DNA from 2 places in the Pseudomonas aestiva genome. Region 2 is predicted to be linked to the other one. Evidence: predicted binding sites of a transcription regulator. Region 2 holds the regulator's gene; the other holds the start of a gene.
What was found. Region 2 encodes FliA, which starts transcription of late flagellar genes. Its sites were predicted from a motif close to CTAAAGTTTNNNNNNNNNNNGCCGNTAA; they were not measured.
Positions count from the first base shown of each region.

Region 1: a site for FliA is predicted at 11,065-11,092, ahead of AABM56_RS18940 (methyl-accepting chemotaxis protein). Genes of this name have one in related genera too.

Region 1 covers NZ_CP150916.1:4,067,313-4,082,968, forward strand. The annotation lists gene AABM56_RS18880 (methyl-accepting chemotaxis protein) at 1-825, shown strand, start outside; gene AABM56_RS18885 (HDOD domain-containing protein) at 822-2,018, opposite strand; gene gabT (4-aminobutyrate--2-oxoglutarate transaminase) at 2,132-3,412, opposite strand; gene gabD (NADP-dependent succinate-semialdehyde dehydrogenase) at 3,633-5,081, opposite strand; tRNA gene AABM56_RS18900 (tRNA-Arg) at 5,424-5,500, shown strand; gene AABM56_RS18905 (hypothetical protein) at 5,752-5,982, shown strand; gene AABM56_RS18910 (hypothetical protein) at 6,020-6,469, shown strand; gene sugE (quaternary ammonium compound efflux SMR transporter SugE) at 6,644-6,961, shown strand; gene AABM56_RS18920 (hypothetical protein) at 6,972-7,442, opposite strand; gene AABM56_RS18925 (PQQ-dependent sugar dehydrogenase) at 7,471-8,631, shown strand; gene AABM56_RS18930 (saccharopine dehydrogenase family protein) at 8,956-10,029, shown strand; gene AABM56_RS18935 (Gfo/Idh/MocA family protein) at 10,096-11,037, shown strand; gene AABM56_RS18940 (methyl-accepting chemotaxis protein) at 11,147-12,787, shown strand; gene AABM56_RS18945 (hypothetical protein) at 12,954-13,208, shown strand; gene AABM56_RS18950 (hypothetical protein) at 13,277-13,420, shown strand; gene AABM56_RS18955 (SDR family oxidoreductase) at 13,572-14,465, shown strand; gene AABM56_RS18960 (glycoside hydrolase family 15 protein) at 14,471-15,656, shown strand, end outside.
Region 2 covers NZ_CP150916.1:3,274,180-3,289,835, reverse strand. The annotation lists gene flhF (flagellar biosynthesis protein FlhF) at 1-1,261, shown strand, start outside; gene fleN (flagellar synthesis regulator FleN) at 1,354-2,184, shown strand; gene fliA (RNA polymerase sigma factor FliA) at 2,181-2,921, shown strand; gene AABM56_RS15255 (chemotaxis response regulator CheY) at 3,009-3,383, shown strand; gene AABM56_RS15250 (protein phosphatase CheZ) at 3,403-4,191, shown strand; gene AABM56_RS15245 (chemotaxis protein CheA) at 4,218-6,455, shown strand; gene AABM56_RS15240 (chemotaxis response regulator protein-glutamate methylesterase) at 6,538-7,656, shown strand; gene AABM56_RS15235 (flagellar motor protein) at 7,691-8,431, shown strand; gene motD (flagellar motor protein MotD) at 8,443-9,306, shown strand; gene AABM56_RS15225 (ParA family protein) at 9,342-10,130, shown strand; gene AABM56_RS15220 (chemotaxis protein CheW) at 10,188-11,093, shown strand; gene AABM56_RS15215 (chemotaxis protein CheW) at 11,167-11,646, shown strand; gene AABM56_RS15210 (DUF2802 domain-containing protein) at 11,646-12,062, shown strand; gene AABM56_RS15205 (aspartyl/asparaginyl beta-hydroxylase domain-containing protein) at 12,090-13,013, opposite strand; gene AABM56_RS15200 (DUF2058 domain-containing protein) at 13,184-13,723, shown strand; gene AABM56_RS15195 (YciC family protein) at 13,733-14,377, opposite strand; gene AABM56_RS15190 (cysteine hydrolase family protein) at 14,408-14,974, opposite strand; gene AABM56_RS15185 (DUF2076 domain-containing protein) at 15,252-15,656, shown strand, end outside.

The DNA.
Region 1 (15,656 bases), 790 kb from region 2:
GTGGTGGCGCAGATCCAGCAGCTGGCCCAGGCGCTGGACGACGGCGTGCGCCAGGTCGAACGCACCGGCGAAGGCCTGCAGGAGATCGCCCAGCTGGCGCAGACCGCCGAGCGCCAGGCCGCGGATATCGCCCAGGGCACCTCGGCTAATCTGGCCCAGCTGGAAAGCCTGGCCCAGGCGGTGGAGCAGGTGCACCGCGATCTGGCCGACAGCGAGCGCCAGACCAGCCGACTCAGCAGCGCTGCCGACGAACTGGTGGACATGGCCGAAGCCAGTAGCGAACGCCTGGCCGAGGTCGGCCTGGACAGCTATCACCAGCGCATCTTCGAACTGGCGCGCCAGGGCGCGGATGCCATCGGCCGGCGCTTCGAGGAAGACCTGGCCGCCGGGCGCATCACCCAGGACGCCCTCTTCGACCGCCAGTACCAGCCGGTGCCCGGCAGTCAGCCGGCCAAGTACCGCACCCGTTTCGACAGCTATACCGATGGCGTGCTACCGGCGATCCAGGAGCCGCTGCTGGATCAGCATCCCGGTCTGGTCTTCGCCATCGCCTGTACCCCGGAAGGCTATGTGCCCACCCACAACCGCGCCTTCGCCCAGGCACCTACCGGCGACGTGGCGGTGGATACGGCGCGCAGTCGTAGCAAGCGCCTCTTCAGCGATCGCACCGGCAAGCGCTGCGGCAGCCATCAGCGCCGCCTGCTGTTGCAGACCTACATGAGAGACACCGGCGAGGTGATGCACGACCTCTCGGTACCGATCCTGGTGAACGGCCGGCACTGGGGCGGACTGCGCCTGGGCTATCGCCCCGACAACGCGCGCTAGCCCAGCTTGAGCTGGGTGACGGCCAGCTGCCAGACCGCCGCCTCCAGCCCCAGCATGCGCCCGGCCTTGTGCTCCAGCAGGGCTTCGACGGACTCGCCCGGGGCGGGATTCGCCGCCTGCGCCGCCAGGTGCAGGATCAGCGACGGCTTGGGCAGCACGCCGTGCAAGCTGTGCACCGCGGCCACCAGCTCGCGCAACTCCAGGGGCAGTCGCCAGTGCCGCTGCAATTCCGCGGAGAATTCCAGGCTGTAGCTCAGCAGCGCGCGCTCCAGCGCGGCCTCGTCGATGGCCCCACCCCCGTCGCACCAGCGCTGCACGCCCTGCAGCACGGCCAGTTCACCCAGGCGGTGCAGCAGGCCGGCGGTATAGCAGCGTTCGGCGTCTTCGCGCACGTAGCGCAGCGCCAGCAGCCGGGCGCAATCGGCGGCGCGTTGGGCGAGGCGCAGATAGCCTTCGGCGCGTCCGGCCAGCAGCGGCTCGGCCAGGCGGGTCGCCCGCCGCAGACTCAGGCCCAGGACCAGATTGAGGGTGAAGCCGACGCCCAGCCGCGGCAGGGCCTGGCTGAGGGTCTGGCAGGATTGGCCGACGCGCTGGGAAGCGCTGTTGGCCGCCGCGATCAGAGTCGCCGTGACCAAGGGATCCTGGCCGAATTCGGTTTCCAGCTCGCCCAGGCTGCAGCTCTCGCTCTCGCGACAGCGCTCGATGATGGCCGGCAGATCGGCGAACAGCGGCACGGCGTCGATTTCGGCGGCCATGCGCTGCAGATGATCGTCCAGGGAGCCCAGGACGGCGGCACTGGCCGCCTGAGACGCGTCTCCCGCGGGTGGCAACAGACTGCGCAGACGACGCAACACCTCTTCCGCAGCATAGGGCTTGACCAGATAGGCAGTGGGCGCCAGGCGCAGGGCCGCGCGTACATAGGCGGCGTCGGCCTGTTCGGACAGCAGGATCACCGGCTGCAGCGGCTGGGTGCCGCGCTGGCGGATGCGGCGCAGCAGGTCGAGTCCATCGCAATCGGCCGGTCGCTCGACGATGATCAGCGCACATCTCTTGCGTTGATCCAGTTCGGCGAGGGCCTGATAGCCATGGCCGTATTCATGCACCAGGGCATCGGCACGCACGGCCAGCACCAGTGACTTGAGCAGGTCACGGGTCCAGGGATTGGCGTCGACGATAAGTATCAGGGGCGGCATCCCAACCCACTCCTGCTTGAGGAAAGCGAAGCGGCGGATGATGCGTCAAAGCGGACTTTATGCCAAGCGTGTCACAGAAAAACCGCCCTCCAGGAGGGCGGTTCGGGTAGGACTCAGGCCAATTCGGCGAAGCACTCGCCGATAATGGCCAAGCCGCGATCCAGCTCTTCGTCGCTGGCGGTCAGGGGCACGAGGATGCGCAGCACGTTGCCGTAGCTGCCGCAGCTGAGCAGGATCAGCCCCTTCTGGCGCGCGCGGACCACGATCTGGCTGGTCAGCTCGGCATCGGGTTGCTCGATGTCTCCCCCCTTGCCCAGCTCCATGGCGATCATGGCGCCCAGGCCACGGACGTCGCAGATCTGCGCGTGCTTGGCGGCCAGTTCGCGCAGACCCGCGGTGAGGCGTTCACCCACGGCCTTGGAGCGGTCCAGCAGCTTTTCTTCCTCGAAGGTCTCGATCACCGCCAGGGCCGCGGCGCAGGCGATGGGGCTGCCGGCATAGGTGCCACCCAGGCCACCGGGGGTGACGGCATCCATCACCGTGGCGCGACCGGTCACGCCCGACAGCGGGAAACCGCCGGCGATGGATTTGGCGAAGGTCACCAGGTCGGCGTCGACGCCCATCTGCTCCATGGCGAAGAAGGTCCCGGTACGACCGGCGCCGGACTGGACTTCATCGGCGATCAGCAGGATGCCGTGGGTATCGCACAGCTTGCGCAGGCGCTGCATGAATGCCTTGGGCGCGGCATAGAAACCGCCCTCGCCCTGCACAGGCTCGAGGATGATGGCCGCGATGTCGCCAGGGGCCGCATCGTTCTTGAAGATGCGCTCGACGCTGGCGATGGCGTCATCGACGCTGATGCCATGCAGTTCGCAGGGATAGAGCGCGCGATAGACGCCGCCGGGCATGAGGCCCATGCCGGCCGAATAGGGCGCGACCTTGCCGGTCAGCGACAGGGTCATCATGGTGCGGCCGTGATAGGCGCTGGAGAAGGCGATGACGCCGGCGCGCTGGGTGGCGGCGCGGGAGATCTTGACGGCATTCTCCACGGCTTCGGAGCCGGAGTTGAACAGTGCGGTCTTTTTCGGGAAGTTGCCCGGCACCAGTTCGTTGAGCTTTTCGCAGACCTCGACATAGGGCTCGTAGGCCAGCACCTGGAAGCAGGTGTGGGAGACCTTGGTCAGCTGCTCCTGCACGGCCGCCACCACGCGCGGATGCAGGTGGCCGGTGTTGAGCACGGCGATGCCGCCGGCGAAGTCCAGGAATTCATTGCCCTCTACGTCCCAGACCTTGGCGTTCTCCGCACGGTCGACGAAGATCGGGTGGGTCTGGCCGACGCCACGGGCGACGGCTGCGCTGCGACGGTGCATCAGGGAATCATTGGTGTGGCTCATTGCAGTCCTCGATGGCCGCTCATCGTGGCGGCCGGCTACGGGAAAGGCGCGGACCGGATTCCGGGCAGCATACGATGATCGACTGCCAACGGCCCGGCGTCCGCGCCGGGAGAAATCTTTGGATCGGCGGGCCCCGTTGGGCTTCGACGATGGAGCCGTCTCAGCCCAACCTACGGTATAGGTAGGTTGGGCTAAGCGTAGCGAAGCCCACCGAACGGGATCAGATCCCCAGGCAGAGGTACTTGATCTCCAGGTAGTCCTCGATGCCGTACTTGGAGCCTTCGCGGCCCAGGCCCGAGGCCTTGACGCCACCGAAGGGCGCGACCTCGTTGGAGATCAGGCCGGTGTTGATGCCGACCATGCCGTACTCCAGCGCCTCGGCCACGCGGAACACGCGGGACAGGTCGCGGGCATAGAAGTAGGAGGCCAGGCCGAATTCGGTGTCGTTGGCCAGCTCGATGACCTCGGCCTCGTCCTTGAAGCGGAACAGCGGCGCCAGCGGGCCGAAGGTCTCTTCCTTGGACACCTTGGCGCTCCTGGGCACGTCGGCGAGGATGGTCGGCTCGAAATAGCTGCCGCCGTTGGCGTGGGCCTTGCCCCCGGCGATGACCCGGGCGCCCTGGCTCACGGCGTCGTCGATGTGTTCCTTGACCTTGGCCGCCGCCTTGGCGTCGATCAGCGGGCCAATGGTCACGCCCTCTTCCAGGCCGTTGCCGACCTTGAGCTTGGCCACTGCAGCCTTGAATTTCTCGGCGAAGGCGTCGTACACGCCGTCCTGGATATAGAGACGGTTGACGCAGACGCAGGTCTGGCCGGCGTTGCGGTACTTGGAGGCGATGGCGCCTTCCACGGCCTTGTCCAGATCGGCATCGTCGAAGACGATGAAGGGCGCGTTGCCGCCCAGCTCCAGCGACAGCTTCTTGATGGTGGGCGCGCTCTGCTCCATCAGCTTGGCACCGATCTCGGTGGAGCCGGTAAAGGAGATCTTGCGCACGATGGGGCTTTCGGTCAGCTCGGCGCCGATCTCGGCGGCGGAACCGGTGACCACGCTCAGCACGCCCTTGGGAATGCCGGCGCGCTCGGCCAGTTCGACCAGGGCCAGTGCCGAGTACGGGGTCTGGCTGGCGGGCTTGATGACCATGGTGCAGCCGGCGGCCAGGGCCGGACCGGCCTTGCGGGTGATCATCGCGGTGGGGAAATTCCACGGCGTGATGGCGGCGGTGACGCCGATGGGCTGCTTGATCACCAGGATGCGCTTGTCGGCCTGGTGGCCGGGGATGGTGTCGCCATAGATGCGCTTGGCTTCTTCGGCGAACCACTCGATGAAGGAGGCGGCATAGGCGATCTCGCCCTTGGCCTCGGCCAGCGGCTTGCCCTGCTCCAGGGTCATCAGCCGGCCCAGGTCGTCCTGGTTCTCGATCATCAGCTCGTACCAGCGCCGCAACTTGGCCGAACGCTCCTTGGCGGTCAGCGCGCGCCAGGCCGGCAGGGCGCGGTTGGCAGCGTCGATGGCGCGCTTGGTCTCGGCGCGACCGAGCTTGGGAATGGTGCCCAGGGTCTCGCCGGTGGCCGGGTTGTCCACCTTGACGGTGGCACCGCTGTCGGCATCGATCCAGGCGCCGTCGACATAGGCTTGCTGGCGAAACAGGGAAGCGTCTTTGAGCTGCATTACGGTCTCCTTGGCTGAAAGGGCCGGAAGCAAGGGCATGACACCCCTGCGCCTGCGATAGGATCAGGCCTGGAAACGCTGGCATCGCCACCGTTCAGCGCCCGCTGGAGCAACGTCCGAACCGCTATGGGCGTTCGAAATATTGAACGCATCCTAGGAGAATCCTGAACCCCTGCGCAAGAGCGCTGGCCAGGTTTTCGCGTCGCCCTCCTCCTTGTTTATGCAGCCCTTGCCACGCCCCGCGAAACAGTCGTTCAAAATCAACAACATCGTGCATCCGGGCATGGACGGTCGTAAGCAAGGTGAGTATGATGGCGACCGATTCAGCGTCACCGAATCGCTGCACTCGTAGCTCAGCTGGATAGAGTACTGCCCTCCGAAGGCAGGGGTCGTGGGTTCGAATCCCGCCGAGTGCGCCATCTCCCGTTCACCGCTGCGTGAACCTCAGCAAAGCCCGCCATCGCGCGGGCTTTGTTGTTTCTGGCTGTCGCTCAAGCCTTTCCAAGATGCACAGACCGTTCGTGAAAGGACTTTCGCCAGATTGCCGGCGTGATTTCTCTGACCATTATCACTACCACCCTGGCGATTCTGATCTAAGCTCTGCCCCTAGACCCGCTCCAACCAGCCGGCCGGATGCCGATACCCTGGGATCACCTCGCAAGGACGCCTCATGAGATACCTCCTGACCAGCTCGGTCACCCTTTTTCTCGCCGCTCCGCTCCTGACCGAAGACACCGCCCTGGCCCAGGCCGGCCATGCCCTTCGCCCGGGGCTGGAGGCAGCGGCGCACTCCCTGAATCTATCGCTGCTGCAGAGCAGTGCGGTCGGCAGGGGCCCGGTGGCTGACGGGGCGCGGCTGCAGCTGGCGGCGCTGGAACGGCAGGCGCGGCGAGACGACTAGCCTCAGGGCTTTGCCAAGGCCTGGCGCAGAGCCCGGCTTGAACGAAGCGCCCGAACCGGGCTCTCAAGGTCTCCACTACGGCCACCCCGAGGAGACCTGGATGAAATCCCTGATTCCCCTGTTGCTGCTGCCCCTCGCCCTGGGCGCCTGTACCCGGGAGCCGGTTCGGCAGGACGACCTCGGCCTGCCGAGCTGCAATCTGGCAGAACAGCGCGCCGTGCCGGGCGAACTGGGCGGATCGATCACGGATCCGCGGCAGGCGCATGTCTCGATGCGGGCCAATGTGCTGTTGGCGGATGTGAGCACGGCGCGCAAGGCGCGGCGGATCAGTCAGGAGCAGGCGACGGCCTTCAGCGAACGCATCGCCGCGGTGCGTAGCCAGACCGATGACCTGGTCAGGCAGCAGGGCTTTCTCAGCGCGGCCGAGCGGGCCAGTTTCGATCGAGAATTCGACGGGATCGCCACGCAAATCTGCCAGCCGCGCTAGCGGACGGGTGCGCCTGACCAGGCTGGGTCGAAAGGCGCGGCCATGAACGGCTAGGATAACGGTATCGATCAGGTGGTAAGGCAGCTTGCCGCCCTCTTCTCTTGGCCCCCGGGGACGACCCCGGCGATCGGTGGGCAGCGTTCCGGGACGGCCCGGTTTTACAGGAGGCCGTCGTTGGCTTGGTTCTATCTGGTGTGCGCGGGACTGCTCGAGGTGGTCTGGGCGTTCTACATGAAGCAATCCGCGGGCTTCACCCGCCTCACGCCGACGATCATCACCGGGGGCGCCATGGTGGCCAGCGTGGCGCTGCTGTCGATCTCCATGCGCAGCTTGCCGCTGGGCACCGCCTATACGATCTGGACCGGTATCGGCGCGGTGGGTGCCTTCATGGTCGGCATCCTGGTGCTGGGCGAGGCGGCGAGTCCGCTGCGCATCCTGGCCGCCGCGCTGATCGTCAGCGGGCTGGTGCTGATGAAGCTGACCTCGTCCTGAGCGCCCTCCCCTAGCGCGGGTTCACCGGGCGCGCCAGCCAGATGAACAGCAGCCCGCCAAATAGTCCACCCACGGCCATCGCCAGCAACCCCTCCAGGGTGCGCGTGGCGTAGATAAGCACCGGCATGGGCGCGAAGGCGTCGATCAGGCGGATGGCGGCGATCAGGCTGAGGCTGCTGGCCAGCGGCAGCAGGCAGGCGCGATAGGTACCGCCGTGACGACCCAGCCAGAGGGCCGCGGCAAAGGCTGGTAACCAAGCGGCGAGCACGATGGCGGCATAGACGGGTCCGAAGCCCAGCAGATCATCCAGCGAGGTGCGCCCGCGCGTGGCCAGGTCGATCGGCTGGCCGAGTCCCTGGAGGGCGGCCAGGTTGTATTGGGTCTGCACCAGGCTGCCCCAGGCGGTGGTCAGCAGCAGGGCCGCGGCGAACGCCAGCAGGGTGCGCGGTTGCAACAGGGCGCGCCAGAGCGGTTGGGGCATGGTCGGAAAATCCCTTGGAGAGAGGCAGATGCTAGCGAAAGCGGGTACCCGGAACAGACCTCAAGCGTTACCTAAAGCTTCCGGCCGCTGGGCCTGGCTGGCATGGCTGGCCCTGCTGGCGGTTCCGCTGGCGCTGGCGGCGCCGACCTACCGGATCGAGACGGTGGCGACCGGGCTGGATAGACCCTGGTCGCTGGCCTTCCTGCCCGATGGCCGGGCGCTCCTGACCGAGGGCACCGGGCGCTTGCGGCTGCTGGTACCGGACGGTGCCGGCCGCCTCAGGCTGCAGGCGGAAGCCGTGAGCGGACTGCCCGAGCTCTATACCGAAGGCCAGGCCGGTCTGTTCGAGGTGCTGCCAGACCCGGATTTCGCTCACAACCAATTCATCTATCTCTCCCATGCGACCGGCACGCGCCAGGCCAATCATTTGAAGGTGGTGCGCGCCCGGCTGGACGGCGGACGCCTGCAGGACGTCCAACCGCTGTTCACCAGCCAGCCGGCCAAGGCCTTCGGGCAGCACTTCGGGGCGCGGATGGCCCTGCTCGGCGACGGCACCCTGGCCATCGCCCTGGGCGACGGCAACGTCGAGCGCACCGATGCCCAGCGACTGGATACCCATCTGGGCAAGATCGTGCGCATCACCCGCGACGGCCAGGTGCCGGCGGACAACCCCTTCATCAAGCGACCCGGCGCCCTGCCGGAGATCTACAGCCTCGGCCATCGCAATCCCCAGGGCCTGGTCTGGGTGCCCGAGCGCCAGGCGCTGTACGAGCACGAGCACGGCTCCAAGGGCGGCGACGAACTCAATCTGATCCGCGCCGGTGCCAACTATGGCTGGCCGCTGACCACCGGCGGCGTGGACTACACCGGCGCGCGCATCTCGCCCTTTCGCGAGTTGCCGGGCATCACCCCACCGCTGCTGGAATGGACGCCGTCGATCGCACCCGCGGGCATGACTTGGTACGACGGCCAGGGCTTTCCCGCCTGGCGCGGCAGTCTGTTCGTGGCGGCGCTGCGGGAGAAGTCGGTGCGGCGAATACCGCTGGTTGAGGGTATGCCTGGTCCGCAGGAGCTGCTGTTCCAGGAATTGGACCAGCGTCTGCGCGACGTGCGCAGCGGCCCGGACGGCAATCTCTGGCTGCTTACCGATGGTGAGGACGGTCAGCTGTTGCGGGTGGTGCCGGGGTAGGTAGCGAAAGAGCCGTGATGCCGATCCGGTACAGCACCAGTCGCGGCCATGCCGATGCGCGGTAGGTTGGATTGAGCGCAGCGAAGCTCAACATCGCCTCGGGGCTCGCCATGGTGGGCTTCGACGATAGAGCCGTCTCAACCCAACCTACGGAGACATCGATAGCCTGTTGGGGCGGCAACTCGGGTAAGCCGCGAGCCGCCTCGTCGAAACGACGAATACTCCGCCGTTTCGTCAAATAAAGCACAACGATTCGACGCTCTGACGCTCACATCTGACAGCGCCGCTTTCTAAGCTGGAGCCTCAACCACGGAGGATCCCGCCATGAAAGTCACCCTGCTCGGCGCCGGCCATATCGGCTACACCATTTCGCAATTGCTGCACGCCAGTGGCGACTACCAGGTGACGGTGGCGGATCGCGACGAGCGCGCCCTGGCGGCCATCGCCGCCCTGGGCGTGCAGACCCGGACCCTGGATACCGCCGACGCCAGCGCCCTGGCCGCGGCCCTGGACGACCAGGACGTGGTGCTCAATGCCCTGCCCTATCATCTGGCGATTCCGGTGGCCCAGGCGGCCAAGGCCACCAACACCCACTATTTCGACCTGACCGAAGACGTGAAGGCGACCAAGACCATCCGCCAACTGGCCGAGGGCGCGAGCAATGCCTTCATGCCCCAGTGCGGTCTGGCGCCCGGCTTCATCGGTATCGCCGCGCACTCCCTGGCCAAGCGCTTCGACAGCGTGCGCGAGGTGAAGATGCGTGTCGGCGCCCTGCCGGAATTTCCCACCAATGCCTTGAAGTACAACCTGACCTGGAGCGTCGACGGCCTGGTCAACGAGTACTGCCACCCCTGCGAAGCCGTGCGCAACGGCGAGCTGCAACTGGTGCAGCCGCTGGAAGGCCTGGAACACTTTTCCCTGGACGGCGTGGAATACGAGGCCTTCAACACCTCGGGCGGCCTTGGCACCCTCTGCGAGACGCTGCAGGGCCAGGTGGAAACCCTGGACTACAAAACCGTGCGCTATCCCGGTCACCGTGACCTGATGAAGTTCCTGCTGGAAGACCTGCGCCTGGCCGGTGACCAAGAGCAGCTCAAGAACATCCTGCGCGGCGCCGTGCCCACCACCATGCAGGACGTGGTGCTGGTGTTTGTCACCGTCAGCGGGATGCGCGGTGGCAAGCTGGTGCAGGAGGTGTTCAGCCGCAAGATCTTTGCCGCCGAGCGCGACGGTCGCCTGACCAGCGCCATCCAGATCACCACCGCGGCCGGCATCTGCACCGCCCTGGATCTGTTCCGCGAAGGCAAGCTGCCGCAGCGCGGCTTCATCGCCCAGGAGCAGGTGGACATGGAGGCCTTCCTGGCCAACCGTTTCGGCAAGGCCTACCAGCCGGTCTGATCGGGGAAGCTTAGCGGCAGACCAGGGGTCCATAACGAAACAGTTACCGTTAAAGGCCCCCTCGTCATGCTCAGCGTCGCCATCGTCGGTTGCGAACAGATCCACGCCCAGGACTACCTGGACACCAGCCTGGCCGATCCGCGCGTGCGGGTAGTGGCGGTGGCCAGCGAACGCGATCCCGCCCGCGCCAGGCGCCTCGCTGCCCCTCAGGGTCTGCCGGTAGTGGATGACTTCGCCCGGTTGCCCGAGGTGGACCTGGCCTTCGTCACCACCGCCATCGAGGATCACGAGGCGGCGGTGACCGCCCTGCTTCCCCGGGCCCGTCATCTCTTCGTGGAAAAGCCACTGGCCGTCTCGGCAGCCCGTGCCTCCGCCCTGGCCGATCAGCTCGCCGGGCGTTCCTGCTTCAGCGGTTTCTATCTGCGCACCGACCCGGCCCTGCAGCTGTTGCGCCAGCGGGCGCGGGACGGTGCCATCGGTAGCCTCAGCCACCTGTCACTGACCGCCGGCCACCCGGGGCTGCTGGAGGGCTGGCTCAGCGACTGGCCGGCGCATCTGGACGAGCGCCGCATGGGCTATGGCGCCTTTGGCGACCTGGCCGTGCACCTGCTGGATTTCAGCGCCTGGCTATGCGGTGAGGCCCTGACGGTCGCCCATAGCCGACTGGACCGCGATCCGCGCTGGCCGCTGGATCATGGCGGCGAGGCCTTGCTCCAGGCCGGTGATCTGCCGATTCATCTGCGCGCCAGCGCCACCCTGCGCGGTCCGCGGCTGGCCATTCGTCTGGACGGTAGCGAGGGAACCCTGGAGCTTTCCGCGGGGCGCCTGGTGCTGCACGACGCCAAGGGCAATCGTCAGGTGCTGGCCGAGGGCGTGGACCCCGGCGTGCCCCAGGGCGCCCAGGCGGTGTTCGACCAGCTGCTCGGCCAACCGCGACCGGAACTGGCCGGTCTGGCGGATGCCCTGAGGGCCAATCGGCTGCTTGATAGCCTCTATGGACGCGGTTGAAGGCGGAATCGAACGCTCCGGGCCCACCTAAAGGTCGGACTGTTGGTGCCGATAGCGAGGGTATCCAGCGCAACTTGGCTGATACCCACCTCGCAGAAAGGAAGGCTCCATGGTCTGGTTCAACAATCTGGCACTGGCGAAGAAACTCGCCATGGCCTTTGGCCTGTGCACGGCCATCACCCTGGGCATCGGCGCCGTCGGCTTCAGCGGTATCCGCAGCGTCAACGCCCAACTGGATAACGTGCTGGGCGACACGCTGCTCTCCATCAGCTTGCTCAACGATGCCAAGAGCAATGTCATCGGCCACAACCGCGATCTGTTCCGCGTGCTGTCCATGGCCTACGGCGAGGCCCCCCAGAGCGAACTCCAGACCGTCATCACCTCTCTGCGCGATAACCAGGCCGATGCCGAAAAACCCTTCGCCGCCTATCGCACCACGCCGCTGCAGGCCGATGAAAAGCAGGCCGGTGATGCCTTCGAGCAGGACTGGAAGAGCTATATCGCCGGTACCGACGCCATCCTGGCGCGACTGGCCGCCAAGGACGTAGCCGGTGCCGCCAAGCTGTTGAACGAGCAGGTGCAACCCACCTACCGCAAGACCATGGCCTCGTTCAAGATCATGATTCAGTCCAACAAGCGCCAGAGCACCGAAGCCGGCGACGCCGCGCATGCTGCCTACCAGAAAGCGGTCTGGGCACTCGGCCTGGGGCTGCTGCTGGCCACGCTCTGTGCCCTGGCGCTGAGCATCGTCATCACGCGCCTGATCGTTTCGCCCATCCGCCAGGCGGTGGGCAGCGCCGAGCGCGTCGCCCAGGGCGATCTGACCCTGCCGATCCAGAGCAGCCGCCGCGACGAAGTCGGCCAGCTGCTGCAGGCCCTCGGCGGCATGCAGCGCAGCCTGAAAGACACCGTGCAGCAGATGGCCGGTGCCTCCAGCCAGCTCGCCGCGGCCGCCGAGGAATTGCACGCGGTGACCGAGGAGAGCTCGCGTGGCCAGGTCCGCCAGCACGACGAGGTGCAGCAGGCTGCCACCGCAGTCAATCAGATGACCGCCGCTGTGGAAGAGGTGGCGCGCAATGCCGCCTCTACCTCCACTGCCTCCCAGGACACCAGCCGCGAAGCCCAGCAGGGTCGCGAGCAGGTGCAGCAGGCCGCCCAGGCCATGGCGGTGATGACCGGCGAGATCACCGATTCGACCCAGAAGGTGCAGACCCTGGAAGGCCAGGTGCGCGAGATCGGCAAATTGCTGGAGGTGATCCGCGGGATCGCCGAGCAGACCAACCTGCTGGCGCTCAATGCCGCCATCGAAGCCGCCCGGGCAGGCGAACAGGGCCGCGGCTTCGCCGTGGTGGCGGACGAGGTCCGTGCCCTGGCCCATCGCACTCAGGGGTCCACCGGCGAGATCGAACGCATGATGAGCGCCGTGCGCAGCAGCGCCGAGGAAGCGGTGGGCGCCATGCACAAGAGCCAGTCCCTGGCCGACAGCACCCAGGCGCGCGCCAATCGGGCCGGTGAAGCCCTGGACCGCATCGCCGCCGGGGTCGCCCAGATCGAGGAGCGCAACCTGGTGATCGCCAGTGCCGCCGAAGAGCAGGCCCAGGTCGCCCGCGAAGTGGATCGCAATCTGGTCAACATCCAGGACCTGTCCACCCAGACTGCTACCGGGGCCCAGCAGACGGCCGCCTCCAGCCAGGAGCTGTCGCGACTGGCCACCTCCTTCCAGAGCCTGGTGGCGCAATTCCGTTACTGATCGGCCACCCAGGGGACCTTCCGACCGGCGGTCAGCCTGCCCTCGCCGCAGCGAGTGGCAGGCTTCCCGCGCGGCCATGGGTCTGCCGACGTGACGCGCCGATGTTCGGAATTGAACATTGCGTGCCAGCGCGGTTCTGAACAGAAAGACCTGAATGGATGCTCCCATGCGCTTTACCTACGATGCCCGCCGCAGCTACCGCCTGATCGGCCTGGACGATGGTCGTCTGGCTGGGCAATTGCTGTGTGGGCAGCTGTACATCATGGTCGCGGGCGATGGAAAGCAACCGCAGTCCTATGCGCAGCTGGAAGATGACCAGTTGCGCACCGCCGAGGGCCAGCTGATCGGCTGTCGCGACGCGGATATCCTCACCCTGCAGCGAACTGGCGTAGCCCTGCGGCTGGAGCCACTCGACGCCTGAGGTAGAACGGCTAGCGCGACTCCTTCTACCCCGGGCAACCACCATGGCCTCCACCACCGGACGGCGGTATGAACAGCCAGTACCCGGGCAAGCACAACAGGGCCGCCAGCGCGGCCGCTTTCGCGCTCTTCGCCATCACGACGATCGCTCCTGCCGAAGCCCCTTCCCTTCTCCCCGTCATTGGACGCCTGGCCAAGCCGGAAAAGGCATAGCCCTGGGTTGAAGTCAGGCAAGAACGCCGTTCGGCCCGATACATCCGTCGCCGATCGGTGGGAACCTCTTACGTAACTTGTCGCTCCATTTCCTTGAACGTCATCGAAAAGATGCCAAACGGGCGCCTTTTGGCCCCCTTCAGGAGATGTCATGTCCAGCGACAACCAGTACAGCATGCAGAACCCCCTTACCCAGTATCCCCAGCCTGAATTTCCCAAGCAGCCCCAACAGGCCCCGGGTCTGGCCCAGGCCATGGAACCGCGTCCCGATCATGGCGAGGCCAGCTACAAGGGCTTCGGTCGCCTGGCCGGGCGCAAGGCGCTGATCACCGGCGCGGATTCGGGAATCGGTCGGGCCACGGCCATCGCCTACGCTCGGGAGGGTGCCGATCTGGTGCTCAACTACCTGCCCGAGGAAGAGGCCGACGCCCAGGAAGTGGTCAAGCTGGTGGAAGCCGAGGGTCGCAAGGCCGTCTGCGTTCCCGGTGACCTGAAGGACGAAGCCTTCTGCACCCAACTGGTGAGCAAGGCCAAGGAGGCCCTGGGTGGCCTCGACATCCTGGTCAATGTGGCTGGCAAGCAGACCGCCGTGCAGGACATCGCCGAGCTGACCACCGAGCAGTTCGACGCTACCTACAAGACCAACGTCTACGCCCTGTTCTGGCTGTGCAAGGCCGCGCTGCCGCACCTGCCGGCTGGCGCCGCCATCATCAACACCACCTCGATCCAGGCCACCCAGCCCTCGGAATTCCTGCTGGACTACGCCTCGACCAAGGCGGCCATCACCAACTTCACCAAGGCGCTGGCCAAGCAGGTCGCCAGCAAGGGCATCCGCGTCAATGCCGTAGCCCCCGGTCCCTTCTGGACGCCGCTGCAGCCCAGCGGTGGTCAGCCCCAGGAGAAGATCCCCACCTTCGGCGGCGAGACGGTGTTCAAGCGTCCCGGGCAGCCGGCGGAACTGGCGCCCATCTATGTACTGCTGGCCTCCCAGGAGTCGAGCTATGTGACCGGTGAGGTCTATGGCGCCACCGGAGGCATGGGCTGACGGCCATGGCAGCCTTCGATCCCGCCCGCCAGGATGGCTACGCGCCCCTGGCGGGCTATGCCGCCCTCTCCGATGGCCGTTCGGTCGCCCTGGTGGCGCCGGACGGCTCGCTGGACTGGTGGTGCGTGCCCAACATGGATTCCGCACCGCTGTTCGACCGCCTGCTGGATGCCCCGGCAGGCGGTTTCTTTTCGATCGCGCCGGTGGCCGACTATCGCGTCGAGCGCGCCTACCGCGAAGACAGCAACGTCCTGGAAACCTGCTTTCACACCGCTGACGGCAGCGTGCGCCTCACCGAATCGCTCAACAGCGGCTCGGCCGGACGCCTGCCCTGGTGCGAACTGGGTCGCCGCGTCGAAGGCCTTTCCGGATGGGTCGAATTGCGTATCGAGCTGGTACCCGGGACCCAGGGCCAGACCGTGTCGCCCTGGATGCGCAGCACCCCCAATGGCGAGGTCATGCACGTCGATGGCGTGATGGCCACCCTGCGTTATTGCGAGCGGCTGGAGATCCTCCAGTGCGATGATCGCCGACTGGTGGCGCGACTGGTACTGGAAGCCGGGCAACGCAGCGTCCTGGCCTTGACCGCGACCGAGAACGAACCCCTGGTGGTGCCCTCCCTGGACGAGGTGGACCAGCGTATCGATCGCAGTGACCAGGCTTGGCGCGAATGGGCCCAGGGCTTCGCCTACCGGGGCGAATTCCTCAGCGAGGTGAAGCGCTCGGCGCTGGCCCTCAAGCTGCTGCTCTACTCCCCCACTGGCGCCATCGTCGCCGCCGCCACCACCTCGCTGCCGGAACGCATCGGCGGCGACAAGAATTATGAATACCGCTATGCCTGGGTGCGTGATGCGGTCTTTACCATCAAGGCCTTCCTGCGCCTGGGTGCCCTCGGCGAGGCCCAGGCGGCCCTGGCCTGGATCCAGAACGTCATCCGCCGCCACGGCAATCGCCTGCACACCTGCTTTACCCTGGAAGGCGAACTGGCCCCCGAGGAACGCATCATTCCGGTTCCTGGCTATCGCGACTCCCAGCCGGTACGCGTCGGCAATCGCGCCAGCGCCCAGTGTCAGCTGAGTCTCTATGGCGATCTGCTGGAGACCTTTCGCCTCTATGCCAGCAAGGGCCATGTGCTGGATTTCGCCACCGCCAGCCTGCTCACCGACCTGGCCAATCTCTGTGCCGATGGTT
Region 2 (15,656 bases):
GGATGCCGCCATCCTCAGCAACCGCCGGGTCGCCGGCGGGGTCGAGCTGACCGCGGCGCTGGACTACCAGGCTCCGGCACCGGCCGCGCCCAACGCGGAGCTGCAGGCGGAGTTGCGCAAGACCCATGCGAAGATCGCCCAGGCCCATGCCGACCTCAGCATCCGCGCCCCGGGCGTGCCCTCGGCCGCGCCGAAGGACAAGCAGCTGCTGGGCGCCATCAGCGCCGCCGACAGCCGTCGCGAGCCGGTGATCGCCCCGCCACGTGCCCCTCAGCCCACCGCCGCCGCTGCGCCTGCCGCCAGTGCCGCGCCGGAAGACCGCCGCGCCCTGGAAGCCATGCGCAGCGAACTCAGTGGCCTGCGTGAACTGCTGGAAGTCCAGCTTGGCTCCATGGCCTGGACCCAGGTGCAGTCCACCCGTCCGCAACAGGCCGGCCTCTGGCGCCGTCTGCAGCGCATGGGCCTGCCCGCCGATCTGGCTCGCCACCTGCTCGACAGCGTCGCCAAGATCCAGGACCCGCGGCATGCCTGGCGCATGCTGCTGGCCAATTTCGCCCAGCTGGCCAAGACCACCGACGCCAAGATCCTGGAGGAGGGCGGTGTTGTCGCCTTCGTCGGTCCGGCCGGCATGGGCAAGACCACCACCCTGGCCAAGCTCGCCGCCAACTACGTGCTCAAGTACGGCCCCCAGAGTCTGGCGCTGGTCAGCATGGACAGCTTCCGCATCGGTGCCCAGGAGCAGATCAAGACCCTCGGCCGCATCCTCGACGTGCCGGTCACCCTGGTCGATCCCGGCCAGTCCCTGGCCCAGGCGCTGGCACCCCTGGCGCGCAAGCGCCTGGTGCTGATCGACACCGCGGGCATGCCCGCCAATGATCCGGCGCTCAAGGTGCAGCTCGAAGCCCTGGCCAACCGCCAGTTGAAGATTCGCAATTATCTGGTACTGGGTGTCACCAGCCAGAGCCAGGTGCTCAAGGCGGCCTACCACAGCTATCGGCGCTGCGGCCTGAGCGGCTGCGTGCTGACCAAGCTGGACGAAGCCGCCAGCCTCGGCGAAGCCCTGGGCCTGGCCATCAGCCAGCGTCTGCCGGTGGCCTATATCGCCGACGGCCCGCGTATCCCGGACGACCTGCATCCGGCCCGCAGCCACCAGCTGGTGAGCCGTGCGGTGAGCCTGCAGGCCTCCGAGGAGCCGAGCGAAGAAACCATGGCCGGCATGCTTGCCGGCCTGTATCAAGGCAATGCCCGCCGCGCCGGTTAGCGCAGACGAACGGTAGTGGTGCATTGCATGCCTGGGCACGCCAAATGCACTTAGTCTAAAGTGTGACGGATTTCAATCAAAGGTATCAGGCAATGGGTAGCATGCATCCCGTCCAAGTCATAGCGGTCACGGGCGGTAAAGGCGGTGTCGGCAAGACCAATGTGTCGGTCAACCTGGCCTTGGCCCTGGCCGATATCGGGCGGCGCGTCATGCTGCTCGACGCCGACCTGGGCCTCGCCAACATCGACGTTCTGCTCGGCCTGTCGCCCAAGCGCACCCTGGCCGACGTCATCTCCGGCGAGTGCGAGCTGCGCGACGTGCTGCTGCACGGCCCGGGCGGCATCCGCATCGTTCCGGCGGCCTCGGGCACCCAGGCGATGGTCAATCTGACGCCGGCCCAGCACGCCGGTCTGATCCAGGCCTTCAGCGACATCAGCGAGAACCTCGATGTGCTCATCGTCGATACCGCTGCCGGCATCGGCGACCAGGTGGTCAGCTTCGTTCGCGCCGCCCAAGAAGTCCTGGTGGTGGTGTGCGACGAGCCCACCTCCATCACCGATGCCTACGCCCTGATCAAGCTGCTCAATCGCGACCATGGCGTCACCCGTTTCCGGGTTCTGGCGAACATGGCGCTGACGCCCCAGGAAGGTCGCAATCTCTTTGCTAAGCTGACCAAGGTGACCGACAGATTCCTGGATGTCGCCCTGCAGTATGTGGGCGCCATTCCGTTCGACGAGGCGGTGCGCAAAGCCGTACAGAAACAGCGCCCCGTGTTCGAAGCCTTTCCGCGTGCCAAGGCCTCGCTGGCCTTCCGTGCGGTAGCTCAGAGAGTCGATGGCTGGCCGTTGCCCGCCAATCCGCGCGGCCATCTCGAGTTCTTTGTCGAGCGCCTTGTGCAACCAGCCATCGGTACCCACGCATGACAGCATCCAGCGGGCTTCGCATGTACAGCAAAACCTCGGAACGTACCCAGCAGGAGCAACTCATCAACCGCTACGCGCCGTTGGTGAAACGCATCGCCTACCACCTCCTGGCGCGTCTGCCGGCCAGCGTGCAGGTCGAGGACCTGATGCAGGCCGGCATGATCGGTCTGCTGGAGGCCTCGCGCAAATATGACGCCGGCAAGGGCGCCAGCTTCGAGACCTACGCCGGCATCCGCATCCGCGGCGCCATGCTCGACGAGGTCCGCAAGGGCGACTGGGCGCCGCGCTCGGTGCACCGCAACACGCGCATGGTCACCGACGCCATTCGCGCCGTGGAAGCGCGCACGGGTCGCGACGCTAAAGATTCCGAAGTCGCGGCCGAACTTAAATTGAGTCTGGATGAGTACTACGGCATCCTTGGCGACACCATGGGGAGTCGCCTGTTCAGTTTCGACGACCTCATGGAGGGTGGTGAGCATGGGCTCGAGGAGAGCGGTTCGCATGAACTCGAACCCGGTCGCGGTCTGGAAGACGAGCGCTTCCGCAAGGCCCTGGCCGACGCCATCGCCAATCTTCCGGAGCGTGAACGTCTGGTGCTCTCGCTGTATTACGACGAGGAACTCAACCTCAAGGAAATCGGCGAGGTGCTGGGCGTGAGCGAGTCACGCGTCTGCCAACTTCACAGTCAATGCGCGGCACGCCTGCGGGCGCGGCTGGCGGAATGGCGTTCGCGTTAACCGGCTGGTACTCAGGCTACTACGATTGCTTAGGCGCGCCTTGCGGCGTGTGTGCGGATTAGGACGGAGGTCGACTTGGACAAGAACATGAAAATCCTCATCGTGGATGATTTTTCCACGATGAGACGCATCATCAAGAATTTGCTGCGCGATCTGGGATTCACCAATACCGCCGAAGCAGACGACGGCAACACCGCCCTGCCGATGTTGCAGAGCGGCAACTTCGATTTTCTCGTCACCGACTGGAACATGCCCGGCATGACCGGCATCGACCTGCTGCGCCAGGTACGCGCCGATGCGCGCCTGAAGACCCTGCCGGTGCTGATGGTGACCGCCGAGGCCAAGCGTGAGCAGATCATCGAAGCCGCTCAGGCCGGCGTGAATGGCTATGTGGTCAAGCCTTTCACCGCCCAGGTGCTGAAAGAAAAGATCGACAAGATCTTCGAGCGGGTGAACGGCTGAAGAAAGCCGCGGGGACGTTATGGATCAGCTTGGCACCAACAGCTTCAGCGACTTCGAGTCGAATCTAAAACAGCACGCCCAGGAGCTGGTGAAATGCCTGGAAAGTGGCGACTTCACCCAGGCGGTGCATGTCATCAATGAACTCAACCAGTTGCGTGACCGGGGGCTCTACCAGGAAGTCGGCAAGCTGACCCGCGAGTTGCACAACGCCATCGTCAACTTCGAGATCGATCCGCGCGGCATGGCCGGCGAAGAGGTCTCCCAGATCAGCGATGCCACCGATCGTCTCTCCTACGTGGTGAAGATGACGGAGAACGCCGCCAATCGAACCATGGATCTGGTGGAGGAGAGCGCGCCCCTGGTGGGCAACTTCGGCGACGAAGCCCGTGCCGTGCATGCCGACTGGAAGAAGTTCATGCGCCGGGAAATGGGCGCGGACGAATTCCGCGAGCTGGCCAAGCGCGTCGATGCCTTCCTCAGCCACAGCGAGAGCAGTGCCGAACAACTGTCGGCCAAGCTCAACGACATCCTCCTGGCGCAGGACTACCAGGACCTTACCGGTCAGGTGATCAAGCGCGTGGTCAATCTCGTCGGGCAGATCGAGAAAGACCTCGTCAAGCTGGTGATGATGGCCAGCCAGGTCGATCGCTATACCGGCTTCAGTCACGATCACAGCGCGCTGATCGAACAGAATCGAAAAGAAAAGACGATGAAGGGTGAAGGTCCGCAGATTCATGCCGATAAGCGTGAAGACGTCGTGGCCGCTCAGGTCGACGTCGACGATCTTCTATCCAGTCTGGGCTTCTGACCCAGACCCTCTTGGGGAGTGCAGGAATGAGCTTCGACGCCGATGAAGAGATCCTCCAGGATTTCCTGGTAGAGGCCGGCGAGATTCTCGAACAGTTGTCGGAACAATTGGTCGAGCTGGAAAGCCGTCCGGATGACATGGATCTGCTGAACGCCATTTTTCGTGGCTTCCATACCGTAAAGGGCGGTGCCGGTTTCCTGCAGCTCCATACCCTGGTCGAGTGCTGTCATATCGCGGAAAACGTTTTCGACATCCTGCGCAAGGGCGAACGCCGCGTGGATGCCGAACTGATGGATGTGGTGCTGCAGGCGCTGGATTCCGTCAATGAGATGTTTGGTCAGGTTCGGGAACGCGAAGAGCCGACCCCGGCCTCGCCCGAGTTGCTGGCGGCGCTGGCCCGCCTGGCCGATCCGGCCGGCAGCGAACCGGCGCCGGTAGCGGCTGCGCCCGTAGCTGCCACTCCGGTGGTCGCGGCACCGGCGCCCGCCGCTGCTGCTGCAGCTGCCGAGCCGGAATTGAGCGATGCCGATTTCCAGAATCTGCTCGATGCCCTGGGTAGCGAGCCGAGTGCGGCAGCGGCAGCGCCTGCGACCGCCGGTGGTGACGACATCACCGATGACGAATTCGAAGCCCTGCTTGATCAGTTGCACGGCAAGGGCAAGTTCCATGACGCGCCGGCCGCTGCGCCGGTTGCTGCCGCAGCGCCTGCTGCCGTTGCCGCAAGCGGTGATGACATCACCGACGATGAATTCGAGGCCCTGCTGGACGAATTGCACGGCAAGGGCAAGTTCGTCGCGAACGAGGCCGCGGCACCGGCCGCAGCAGCCCCGGCTGCAGCGGCTCCGGCGGCGGCGGGTGGTGACGAGATCACCGACGACGAATTCGAATCCCTGCTCGACGAATTGCACGGCAAGGGCAGATTCAGTGGTCCCGCGGCAGTTGCCGACACTGTAGCCGCACCTGCTGCTGCTGCGCCGGCACCGGTAGCTGCGCCTCAGCCTGCACCTGCACCCGCGCCGAAACCGGCTCCGGTTGCCGAGGCCGCGGTGCCCAAGCCGGCAGCGGCAGCGCCCGCCGAACGTCCCACCAGCGAGGCGGAGACCACCGTGCGGGTCGATACCGCACGGCTGGACGAGATCATGAATATGGTCGGCGAGCTGGTACTGGTGCGTAACCGCCTGGTGCGTCTGGGCCTGAACAGCGGCGACGAGGCCATGGCCAAGGCCGTGTCCAATCTCGACGTGGTCACCGCCGATCTGCAGACCTCGGTCATGAAGACGCGGATGCAGCCGATCAAGAAGGTCTTCGGCCGCTTCCCGCGCCTGGTCCGCGATCTGGCGCGCAGCCTGAAGAAAGAGATCAATCTGGAGCTGGTCGGCGAAGAAACCGACCTGGACAAGAACCTCGTCGAGGCCCTGGCCGATCCGCTGGTGCACTTGGTGCGCAACGCGGTCGACCACGGCATCGAAGGACCGGCCGAACGTGAAGAGAACGGCAAGTCCCGCGCGGGGCGTGTAGTGCTCTCCGCCGAGCAGGAAGGCGACCATATCCTCCTGTCGATCTCCGATGACGGCAAGGGCATGGACGCGGATCTGCTGCGCAACAAGGCCGTGGAAAAAGGCCTGCTCGACCGCGACGCGGCCGATCGCCTGACCGAGACCGAGTGCTTCAACCTGATCTTCGCCCCGGGTTTCTCCACCAAGGCCGAGATCTCCGACATCTCCGGTCGTGGCGTGGGCATGGACGTGGTCAAGACCAAGATCAGCCAGCTCAACGGCACCCTGAACGTCTACTCGACCAAGGGCCAGGGCTCCAAGATCGTCATCAAGGTGCCCCTGACCCTGGCGATCATGCCGACGCTGATGGTGATGCTGGGCAACCAGGCCTTCGCCTTCCCGCTGGTCAACGTCAACGAGATTTTCCACCTCGACCTGTCCCGCACCAACGTGGTGGACGGCCAGGAAGTGGTGGTGGTGCGCGACAAGGCGCTGCCGCTGTTCTACCTCAAGCGCTGGCTGGTGCCCAATGCGGCCCATGTGGAGCAGGGGGAAGGGCATGTGGTGATCCTCTCGGTGGGCACCCAGCGCATCGGCTTCGTGGTCGATCAGCTGGTGGGCCAGGAAGAGGTGGTCATCAAGCCACTCGGCAAGATGCTGCAGGGAACGCCCGGCATGTCCGGAGCGACCATCACCGGCGACGGGCGCATCGCGCTCATCCTCGATGTGCCCAGCATGCTCAAGCGCTACGCCCGTCGCGGACTCTGAGTCGGCCCGATACGAGCGGCGTCGGGCCCTGGGCCTGGCGCCATCGGGCGGCCTGCGCCGCCCCAGTTAGGAGTTTCAACGTATGCCGGTAAAAGTACTGGTGGTGGACGATTCCGGCTTCTTCCGGCGTCGGCTCAAGGAAATCCTGGCGGCCGATCCCAACATCTCGGTGGTGGGCACGGCCAGCAACGGGCGCGAAGGGGTCGACCAGGCCCTGGCGCTGCGACCCGATGTCATCACCATGGACTACGAGATGCCGATGATGGACGGCATTACCGCGGTCCGCCACATCATGCAGAAGTGCCCGACCCCGGTGCTGATGTTCTCCTCGCTCACCCATGAAGGCGCCCGGGTCACCCTGGATGCCCTGGATGCTGGCGCGGTCGACTTCCTACCGAAGAATTTCGAGGACATCTCGCGCAATCCCGCCAGTGTGCAAAAGCTGCTGTGCGAGAAGATCCACCATATCGCCCGTTCCAACCGGCGCTTCGCCGTGGCCCCCAGCGTCGCGCCGGCTACGCCCGCGAGTACCGCGACCGCGCCGGCCACCGCTCGCCCGGCGGCGCGTCCGGTGGCGCCCAGCAGCGCTCCTGCCAGTCATGCAGCCACGGCTCCGGCTTCGCCGCCGCCCAAGCGCAAGCACTATCGCCTGGTGGCCATCGGCACCTCCACCGGCGGCCCGGTCGCTCTGCAGCGGGTGCTTACCCAGCTGCCAGCCAATTTCCCGGCACCGCTGGTGCTGATCCAGCACATGCCGGCGGCCTTCACCAAGGCCTTCGCCGAGCGCCTGGACAAGCTCTGTCGCATCAGCGTCAAGGAAGCCGAGGACGGCGACCAGTTGCGTCCGGGACTGGCTCTGCTGGCACCCGGTGGCAAGCAGATGATGGTGGACGGCCGCGGCACGGTAAAGATCCTGCCCGGCGACGAGCGCCTCAACTACAAACCCTGCGTCGACGTGACCTTTGGCTCCGCGGCCAAGGCCTATGCCGACAAGGTGCTGGCGGTGGTCCTGACCGGCATGGGCGCCGACGGCCGCGAAGGCGCGCGGATGCTCAAGCAGGTCGGCAGCCAGGTGTGGGCCCAGGACGAAGCCAGCTGCGTCATCTACGGCATGCCCATGGCCATCGCCAAGGCCAATCTGGCCGACGCCATCTATGGCCTGGACGACATCGGCAGACACCTGACCGAGGCCTGTTCGTGACGGCAGGCGGTCTCTGGCCAGAAGGGCATTGAGCGTGGACGTTCTCAGTCTCATCGGCATCCTGCTGGCCTTTACCGCCATCATGGGTGGCAACCTGCTGGAGGGCGGTTCCTTTACCGCCTTGGCCAACGCTCCGGCGGCGCTTATCGTGGTCGGCGGCACTCTCGGTGCCGTCCTGTTGCAGACCCGCCTGCCGGTACTGCGCCGGGCCCTCACCATGCTGGCCTGGGTATTCGTACCGCCACGGCTGGACCTCGTTGGCGGCATCCGCAAGGTGGTCAACTGGAGCAACGTTGCGCGGAAGGAAGGCTTGCTGGGTCTCGAACCCCTGGTCGCCCGCGAAGCCGATCCCTATGCCGCCAAGGGCCTGCAGCTGCTGGTGGACGGCACCGAGCCCGAGGCCCTGCGCAGCATCCTCGAGGTGGATCTCTACGGCCAGGAAGATCGCGACATCGCTGCCGCCAAGGTTTATGAAGCCATGGGTGGCTATGCACCCACGGTCGGGATCATCGGCGCGGTGATGGGTCTGATCCATGTCATGCAGAATCTCGCCGATCCCTCCCAGCTGGGCAGCGGCATCGCCGTGGCCTTCGTCGCCACCATCTATGGTGTCGGCTTCGCCAACCTGCTGTTGCTGCCGGTCGGCAACAAGCTCAAGGCGCTGGCCCAGCAACAGTCCCGCTACCGGGAAATGCTGCTGGAAGGGCTGATGTCCATCGGCGAGGGTGAGAATCCCCGCTCCATCGAAATGAAGCTGCAAGGTTTTCTGGACTAGGAGGACGCCGCATGCCTCGTCGCCGCCGCCGTCCCGAAGAACACGAGAACCACGAACGCTGGCTGGTCTCCTACGCGGACTTCATTACCCTGCTGTTCGCCTTTTTCGTGGTGATGTATTCCATCTCTTCATTGAACGAAAGCAAGTACAAGGTGCTTTCGGACAGCCTGTCGGGCATCTTCAGTCAGCCGGAGCGCTCGCTCAAACCCATTCCCCTCGGCGATCAGCGTCCCGCGGGCGTGACACCGACGGTGATGGACGCCAGTGCCGCTCAGCCGGCCAGGGGCACCCCCAGCGACCCGCTGCAGCAGATCGCCGACAGTGTGCGCGCCACCTTCGGCGATCTCATCGCCGGCGACCAGTTGAATATCAAGGCCAGTGAGATGTGGCTGGAGATCGAACTCAGCTCCAATCTGCTGTTCGCCAGCGGCGACTCCCTGCCGAGCAATCCCGCCTTCGGCCTCATGGAGAAGGTGGCCAAGATTCTGGCGCCGTTCAAGAATCCGATCCAGGTACAGGGCTATACGGATGACCGCCCCATCAGCACGGCGCTGTATCCCACCAACTGGGAACTGTCCGCGGCGCGGGCGGCCAGTATCGTGCGGCTGCTGATCGGCAACGGCATCGCGCCGCAGCGCCTGGCCGTGGTGGGCTATGGCGCCTATCAGCCGGTGGTCGACAACACCAGCGACGTCAATCGCGCCCGCAATCGGCGCGTGGTTCTGCTGATCTCGCGCAATCTCGACCTGTTCCGGCCACAGAGCACCTTGCAAAATCCGTCGACTGGCACACAATCTGCAGGATCGCCTGGAGAACTGGCGCCCGGGGTGGCGCCTGTCAAATCTTCGTCGCCGGTCACCAAGCCGGCACCTTGACCCGGCTGGTCGTGTCGTCGGGAGGAAGTCTGCACATGAGAGTCTGGGCTGTCGCCAATCAGAAGGGTGGGGTGGGCAAGACCACCACCACCGTTGCCCTCGCCGGGTTGCTCGGCGATGAAGGCAAGCGCGTCCTGCTGGTGGATCTCGATCCCCACGGCTCACTGACGAGCTATTTCGGTCAGGATCCGGACAGCCTCGAACACAGCGCGTTCGACCTGTTCCAGCACGGTGGTCAGGTTCCGGAGGGCCTGCCGAAGCGGCTGCTGCTGCCCACCAGTCATCCGCAGCTGTCGATGCTGCCGTCCAGCACGGCGCTGGCTACCCTGGAACGTCAGTCGCCCGGCCAGAGCGGCCTGGGCCTGGTGATCTCCAAGAGCCTGGCACAGCTGTGGAACGACTTCGATCATGTGCTGATCGACAGTCCGCCGTTGCTCGGCGTGCTGATGGTCAATGCCCTGGCGGCCAGTCAGCATCTGGTGATTCCGACCCAGACCGAATTCCTCGCGCTCAAGGGGCTCGAGCGCATGGTCAACACCCTGACCATGATCAACCGCTCGCGCAAGCAGGCGCTGCCCTACACCATAGTGCCGACCCTGTTCGACCGCCGTACCCAGGCCTCCATCGGTACGCTCAAGGTGCTGCGCAGCACCTATCCGGCGCAGCTGTGGCAGGCCTTCATTCCCATCGATACGCGGCTGCGCGACGCCAGTCGTTCCGGGCAGGTGCCGTCGCGCTACGAGATGAACAGCCGCGGCGTCATTGCCTACCGGGCGTTGCTGCGGCATCTGCTCGACGGCGCGCCCAGCAGCCAGGTCGCCTGATTCAAGTTTTCCACCCTGCCGGCCGATAGGCTGGACAACTCACCCACGTAGATCGCCATGAGCCAACCGACGTCTCTCGACAATCGTCCTCAGCGTGTCCTCCAGGGCTATCTCGATGCCCTGTTGCTGGACGCGTTCCTGGAACTGCCGACCGCCGAATCCACGCCGGTCGTGGCTTCCGTGGTGGCACCGGCGGCGCCGATCGCCAGCGTGAGCGAAGACGAATTCGCCGCCGCGGTGCGCGAGGAGCTCGAACGGGATGCCGCGTGGCAACCCCGGGTCGTGCCGCTGGCAGCCCGCCGTGCCGGCGTCGCCCTGCCCGAGGTGCTGCAGCCTGCAACCCAGGTGCCGTTGCCGCCGGAAACCGACATCGAGCTGGACTGGCGCGTCCCCGAACTGGCCCCCGCCGCCGAGCCGGCGCGTCCGGTGGTGGAGGGCATTGCCCTCGGTACCCCGGCGGTGCAGCCCGCCGCCGCGGCTGGCGTACCGCCCGGCGCCGTGCACCTGGAAGGTCGCCCCGAGTGGGGCGAAGAACCCTTCGAATGCCTGCTGTTCGACGTGGCCGGCCTGACCCTGGCCGCGCCCCTGGTGTGCCTGGGCTCCATTTACCCGCTGACCGACGAAGAGTTGACGCCGCTGTTTGGTCAGCCAGACTGGTTCCTGGGCCTGCTACCCTGCCAGGCAGGCAACCTGCGCGTGCTCGACGCGGCGCGTTGGGTAATGCCCGAGCGCTACCGCGACGACTATCGCGAAGGCCTGAAATTCGTTATATCGCTGCAAGGCCTGGACTGGGGCCTGGCCGTGCATGGCGTCAGCCATTCGGTACGGCTGGATCCCGCCGAGGTCAAATGGCGGAATCAGCGCGCTACCCGGCCGTGGCTGGCCGGTACGGTGATCGATCAGATGTGTGCGCTGCTGGATGTGGCGGCGCTCGCTGAACAGGTGGTGGGTGGCCGTCGCTAGGGCTGTCCGCTGCAACTAACCGGCGGGTTCGCCCGCTTCGCCGCACGTGCGGTATTTGACGAGGCTAGGGAACATGAAAAAAACGTCCGCACAGGGTTCCGAAGATCCGGTCCTGCAATGGGTCACCTTCCGCCTGGATAACGAGACCTACGGCATCAACGTGATGCAGGTCCAGGAAGTCCTGCGCTACACCGAAATCGCTCCGGTCCCGGGTGCGCCGAGCTACGTGCTGGGCATCATCAACCTGCGCGGCAACGTGGTGACGGTGATCGACACCCGTCAACGCTTCGGTCTGCTGCCCACCGAGGTCACCGACAACACCCGTATCGTCATCATCGAGGCCGACAAGCAGGTCGTCGGCATCCTGGTCGACAGCGTGGCCGAGGTGGTCTATCTGCGGCAGTCGGAGATCGAAACCGCACCGAACGTCGGCAATGACGAGTCCGCCAAGTTCATCCAGGGCGTGTGCAACAAGAACGGCGAGCTGCTGATCCTGGTCGAGCTCGACAAGCTGATGACCGAAGAAGAGTGGTCGGAGCTGGAAAGCATCTGATGCTCGTCGGGCTGATCCTGCTCAGCGTTGCCCTGGGGCTGGCCTGTGCCGGCCTCGGCGGTTGCTGCTGGTTGCTCTGGCAGCGCCAGCAGCAACAGGCGGCCAAGCTGGCCGAGCGGGAGGCCCTGGTCGACAAGCGCATGCAGATCCTGCTCAAACGCCTGGAAACCTACCAGGCCGGGCAGGTACGCATGGGCGAACAGGTGCAGGGGCTGGCCCAGGTGGTGGCACCCTTGCCCGATCGCCTGACCCAGATCGAGCAGAGCGATCCCACCAGTCTGTCGTTTTCCCAGGCGGCACGCCTGGTGGGGCTGGGCGCCAGCGCCGACGATCTCACTCAGGCCTGTGGTCTGTCCCAGGCCGAAGCCGAGCTGGTGGCGCGGCTGCATCGGCAGCGCCAGCAGCGTTCCGGCTGATCAGGCCGGTGGCGCAGGATCGCTGCCTCAGCTGACGATCCAGTGGTAGAGCGCAATCACCACCAGTACCGCCAGCACTGGCTTGGCAATGCGGTAGGCCTTGGGGTGGCGCCGCTTGAACTTCTTCACGCCACCCCCGATGCGATCCCCAAACCTCTTGCTGAAGGCATAGGCCTGGTTGATGCCGCCGACGCGCTCCCCTTCGACGTTCTGCGGCGCCGTGGCGCTGCCGAGGAAACGGCTGACCGCCTGATTGACGCGGGTCAGCAGACGGTTGCGCAGCGGACGCTCGACGTCGCAGAAGAGGATGACCCGGGTCTGATCGGTCTCGTTCTTGACCCAGTGCACGTACGTTTCGTCGAACATCACGTCTTCGCCGTCGCGCCAGGCATAGGGCTGGCCGTCGACATAGATGCGACAGGCGTCCGAGTTCGGCGTGGCCAGGCCCAGGTGGTAGCGCAGCGAGCCGCCGAAGGGATCGCGATGGGGATTCAGATGGCTTCCACCCGGCAGCAGGGCGAACATGGCGCCCTTGACGTTGGGGATCTGCCGCACCAGTTCGACGGTCCGCGGGCAGAGCGTCTGGGCGGAAGGCAGCGGCTCGCCATACCAGGTCAGGTAGAAACGCTTCCAGCCCTTCTTGAAGAAGGAACCGAAGCCGGCGTCATTGTCCTTTTCCGCGGCGCGGATATAGCCCTCATCGAACAGCCGCAGGGCTTCGACGCGAATCTCCTGCCAGTTGTCCTTGAGCACGTCCAGCTCGGGAAAGCGGCTGCGATCCAGATAGGGCTTGGACGGCACGCTGGAAAACAGGTACATCAGGGCGTTGTAGGGGGCGAACACCGCCGAGTGGTTGACCAGCTGCCGCAGGAAGGGCAGCCGAGCGCGTCCGCGAAGGTGGACGAAGAGCACGCTGGCGACGAAGAGCAGGACGATCGCGAAGGTAATCATGGGCGAATTGTGATCGGCAGCGCCCGAACCAGGGGCGGATAGGTAATGACCGCATTATTTCACCCCAGAGAAAGGCTTGCACTCGCTTCGTCGGCTGCGCAGGATGGACACCCTGGCGCGCGGCCGCTTTCGAGCCGCGCCCCCTTGGATGATCTAGACGAGTCGTATCGATGAGCATGTCCCTACGCGACCAGCTGCTGAAAGCCGGATTGGTCAATGAAAAGCAGGCCAAGCAGGCCGTCAAGCAGAAGCAGAAGCAGACCCGCATGGAGCATCGCGGGCAGACGGAAAAGGACCGCTCCCAGGAGCTGGCCGTCCAGCAGGCCCAGGCGGAGAAGCTGGCCAAGGACCAGGAGCTCAATCGCGCTCAGGAAGACAAGAAGAAGCGCAAGGCCGAGCAGGCACAGATCAAGCAGTTGATCGAAACCAGCCGCCTGCCCAAGCTGAGCACCGAGGACTACTACAACTTTGTCGACGACAAGAAGGTCAAGCGTCTGTCGGTCAACGTCATGATGAGAGACAAGCTCAGCAAGGGCAGTCTGGCCATCGTGCGCTACGAAGGCCGCTACGAGGTGGTGCCCCGGGCTACCGCCGAGCGCATCCAGGAGCGCGATCCCAAGCGGGTGGTGCTGCTCAACGTGCAGAGCGGCGAGCCGGATCCGGACGATCCCTATGCCGCCTATCAGGTTCCGGATGACCTGATGTGGTAAGTGGCCAGGTCAGGCGTTCTGCCTGACCAGCATGTAGATGCGGTAGACGGCGATGCTTGGGATCAGCTGCAGGAAGCCCGAAAGGGTCTGCAGTGCGATCTCCGTTACCGCGGCCTCGGCGAAATGCCGGGTGATCCAGGCGTCGAGCAGCCAGGCCGGCAGGACCGTGGCCAGGATGCACGCCAGCAGGGTGAAGAAGTGCCCGCGGCTCAGCCGGAAGCTGCCACGCAGGGCGTCCAGCGGCGCCCGCCCCTCCAGCACCAGCAGATTCTCGGCGAAGGCCAGCTTGGCCATGATCAGAAAGCCCGGCACGATCAACAGCGAGAAGCCCAGCATCACCAGCCCCGAGGTCAAGGCCGCGAGGAGAGCGAAGCGTGGCCAGAGCAGCAGGGCGGCGCCCCAGGCGCCGCTCAGGCGCGGGGTATTACCCTGGGTGCGTGCCTCCAGAAAGATCAGCAGGGCGGCGGTGTACAGCGGATAGCAGAGCAGGCTCACCAGCATGTCCCACAGGCCGCCACTGGCGCCGAAGCGTTCCAGCACCTGATAGCGCAGCAGGGCTTCGAGCAGGAGCCAGGGCAGGGTGAGGACGGCCAGGGGCCGCAGATTGCGGGCAAAGAAAGACAGCGAGTCGCGCAGGATATCGACAGGGTTCATGCAGCTCTTCCAGACGGGCAGGAGGGCAGTCTAGCAGGGCGACCCGTTCGTCCGCAGACGTTCGAGCATGGCCGCGCTGGAGGTGACGGTGGCGTATTCGCCGTGCAGATTGGCCATGGCCATCGCATGGACCTCCTCGGCGCTACGCGGCCGACCGGCGAAGTCGGTCTTGGCGAAGGTGTAGCAGGCGTCTTCGGCGACCCAGGTGGTGAAATCGAGATTGCCGGCGCTGCGCGCGGTGGCCTCCACCGAGTTCTCGCTGGCCACGCCGCAGATCAGCAGTGAGGCTATGCCGCGCTGGTGCAGCCAGTGCTCCAGGCCACTGTTGGCGAAGGCGTCGGGGACCTGCTTGTCGAACACCGTCTCGCCGGACAGCGGCGCCAGCGCCGGCTGGAATTGCACGCCGGGCTGTCCCGGCCAGAACACCGAAGTCGGACTGCGCGACAGGTGCCGGACGTGTAGCAATGGCGCTCCGGCCTGACGCCAGGCCGCCAGCAGGTCGCCCATGCGCAGCTCGGCGTCCGGGTGGTTGCGTGGGCCCAGATGGGGCGCGCGGATCCCCTGTTGCTGGTCGATGAGGATAAGCAGCGGCGGCATGGGCGAGTCTCGCGGGGAAAGCGGCAGACTCCCCCAGCACAGGCCGGTTGTCCAGTCACCGGCGCGGCGCTGGAACTCGTCACCCCGCTGTCCCTTCAGAAGAGAGATGCCAAGGCGGGGAGGGCTGGCTGAATCCGCGCTGAACATAGCGCGGGTCCTGCTTGAAAAGCTGCTACAACGCCTCTATCTGGCATAGCAGCGCAGGCTGCTGCGCCTTTCGATATCCAGGCCGTTCCCAGGGGAAGGCCGCCAGTAGACCGTCTGCGGGAGGGTCATCATGCAACGCGAAGAAAGCCAGCTGATCGAAGGTCTGTTCGACCGTCTCAAGACCACGGAAGCCCAGACCGCACCCCGTGACCGGGAAGCCGAGGCGCTGATCCAGCAGCGCCTGCGCGAGCAGCCCGCGGCTCCCTATTACATGGCCCAGGCGATGCTGATCCAGGAGGCCGCCATCAAGCGGCTGGATCAGCGCGTCAAGGAACTGGAAAGTCAGATGGCCCAGGTCCAGCAGAATCGTCCAAGCAGCGGTGGCTTCCTCTCCAGCCTGTTCGGCGGTGGCAGCAGCCAGGCAGCGGGCGGTCAGGCACCGGCCAACGCCGCGCCGTCGCGCGGTTGGAATGACCCGGGTCCGGTAGCGCCGCGTCCCGCCAATCCGGGTTATGCCCAGCCCAATCCCGGCTAT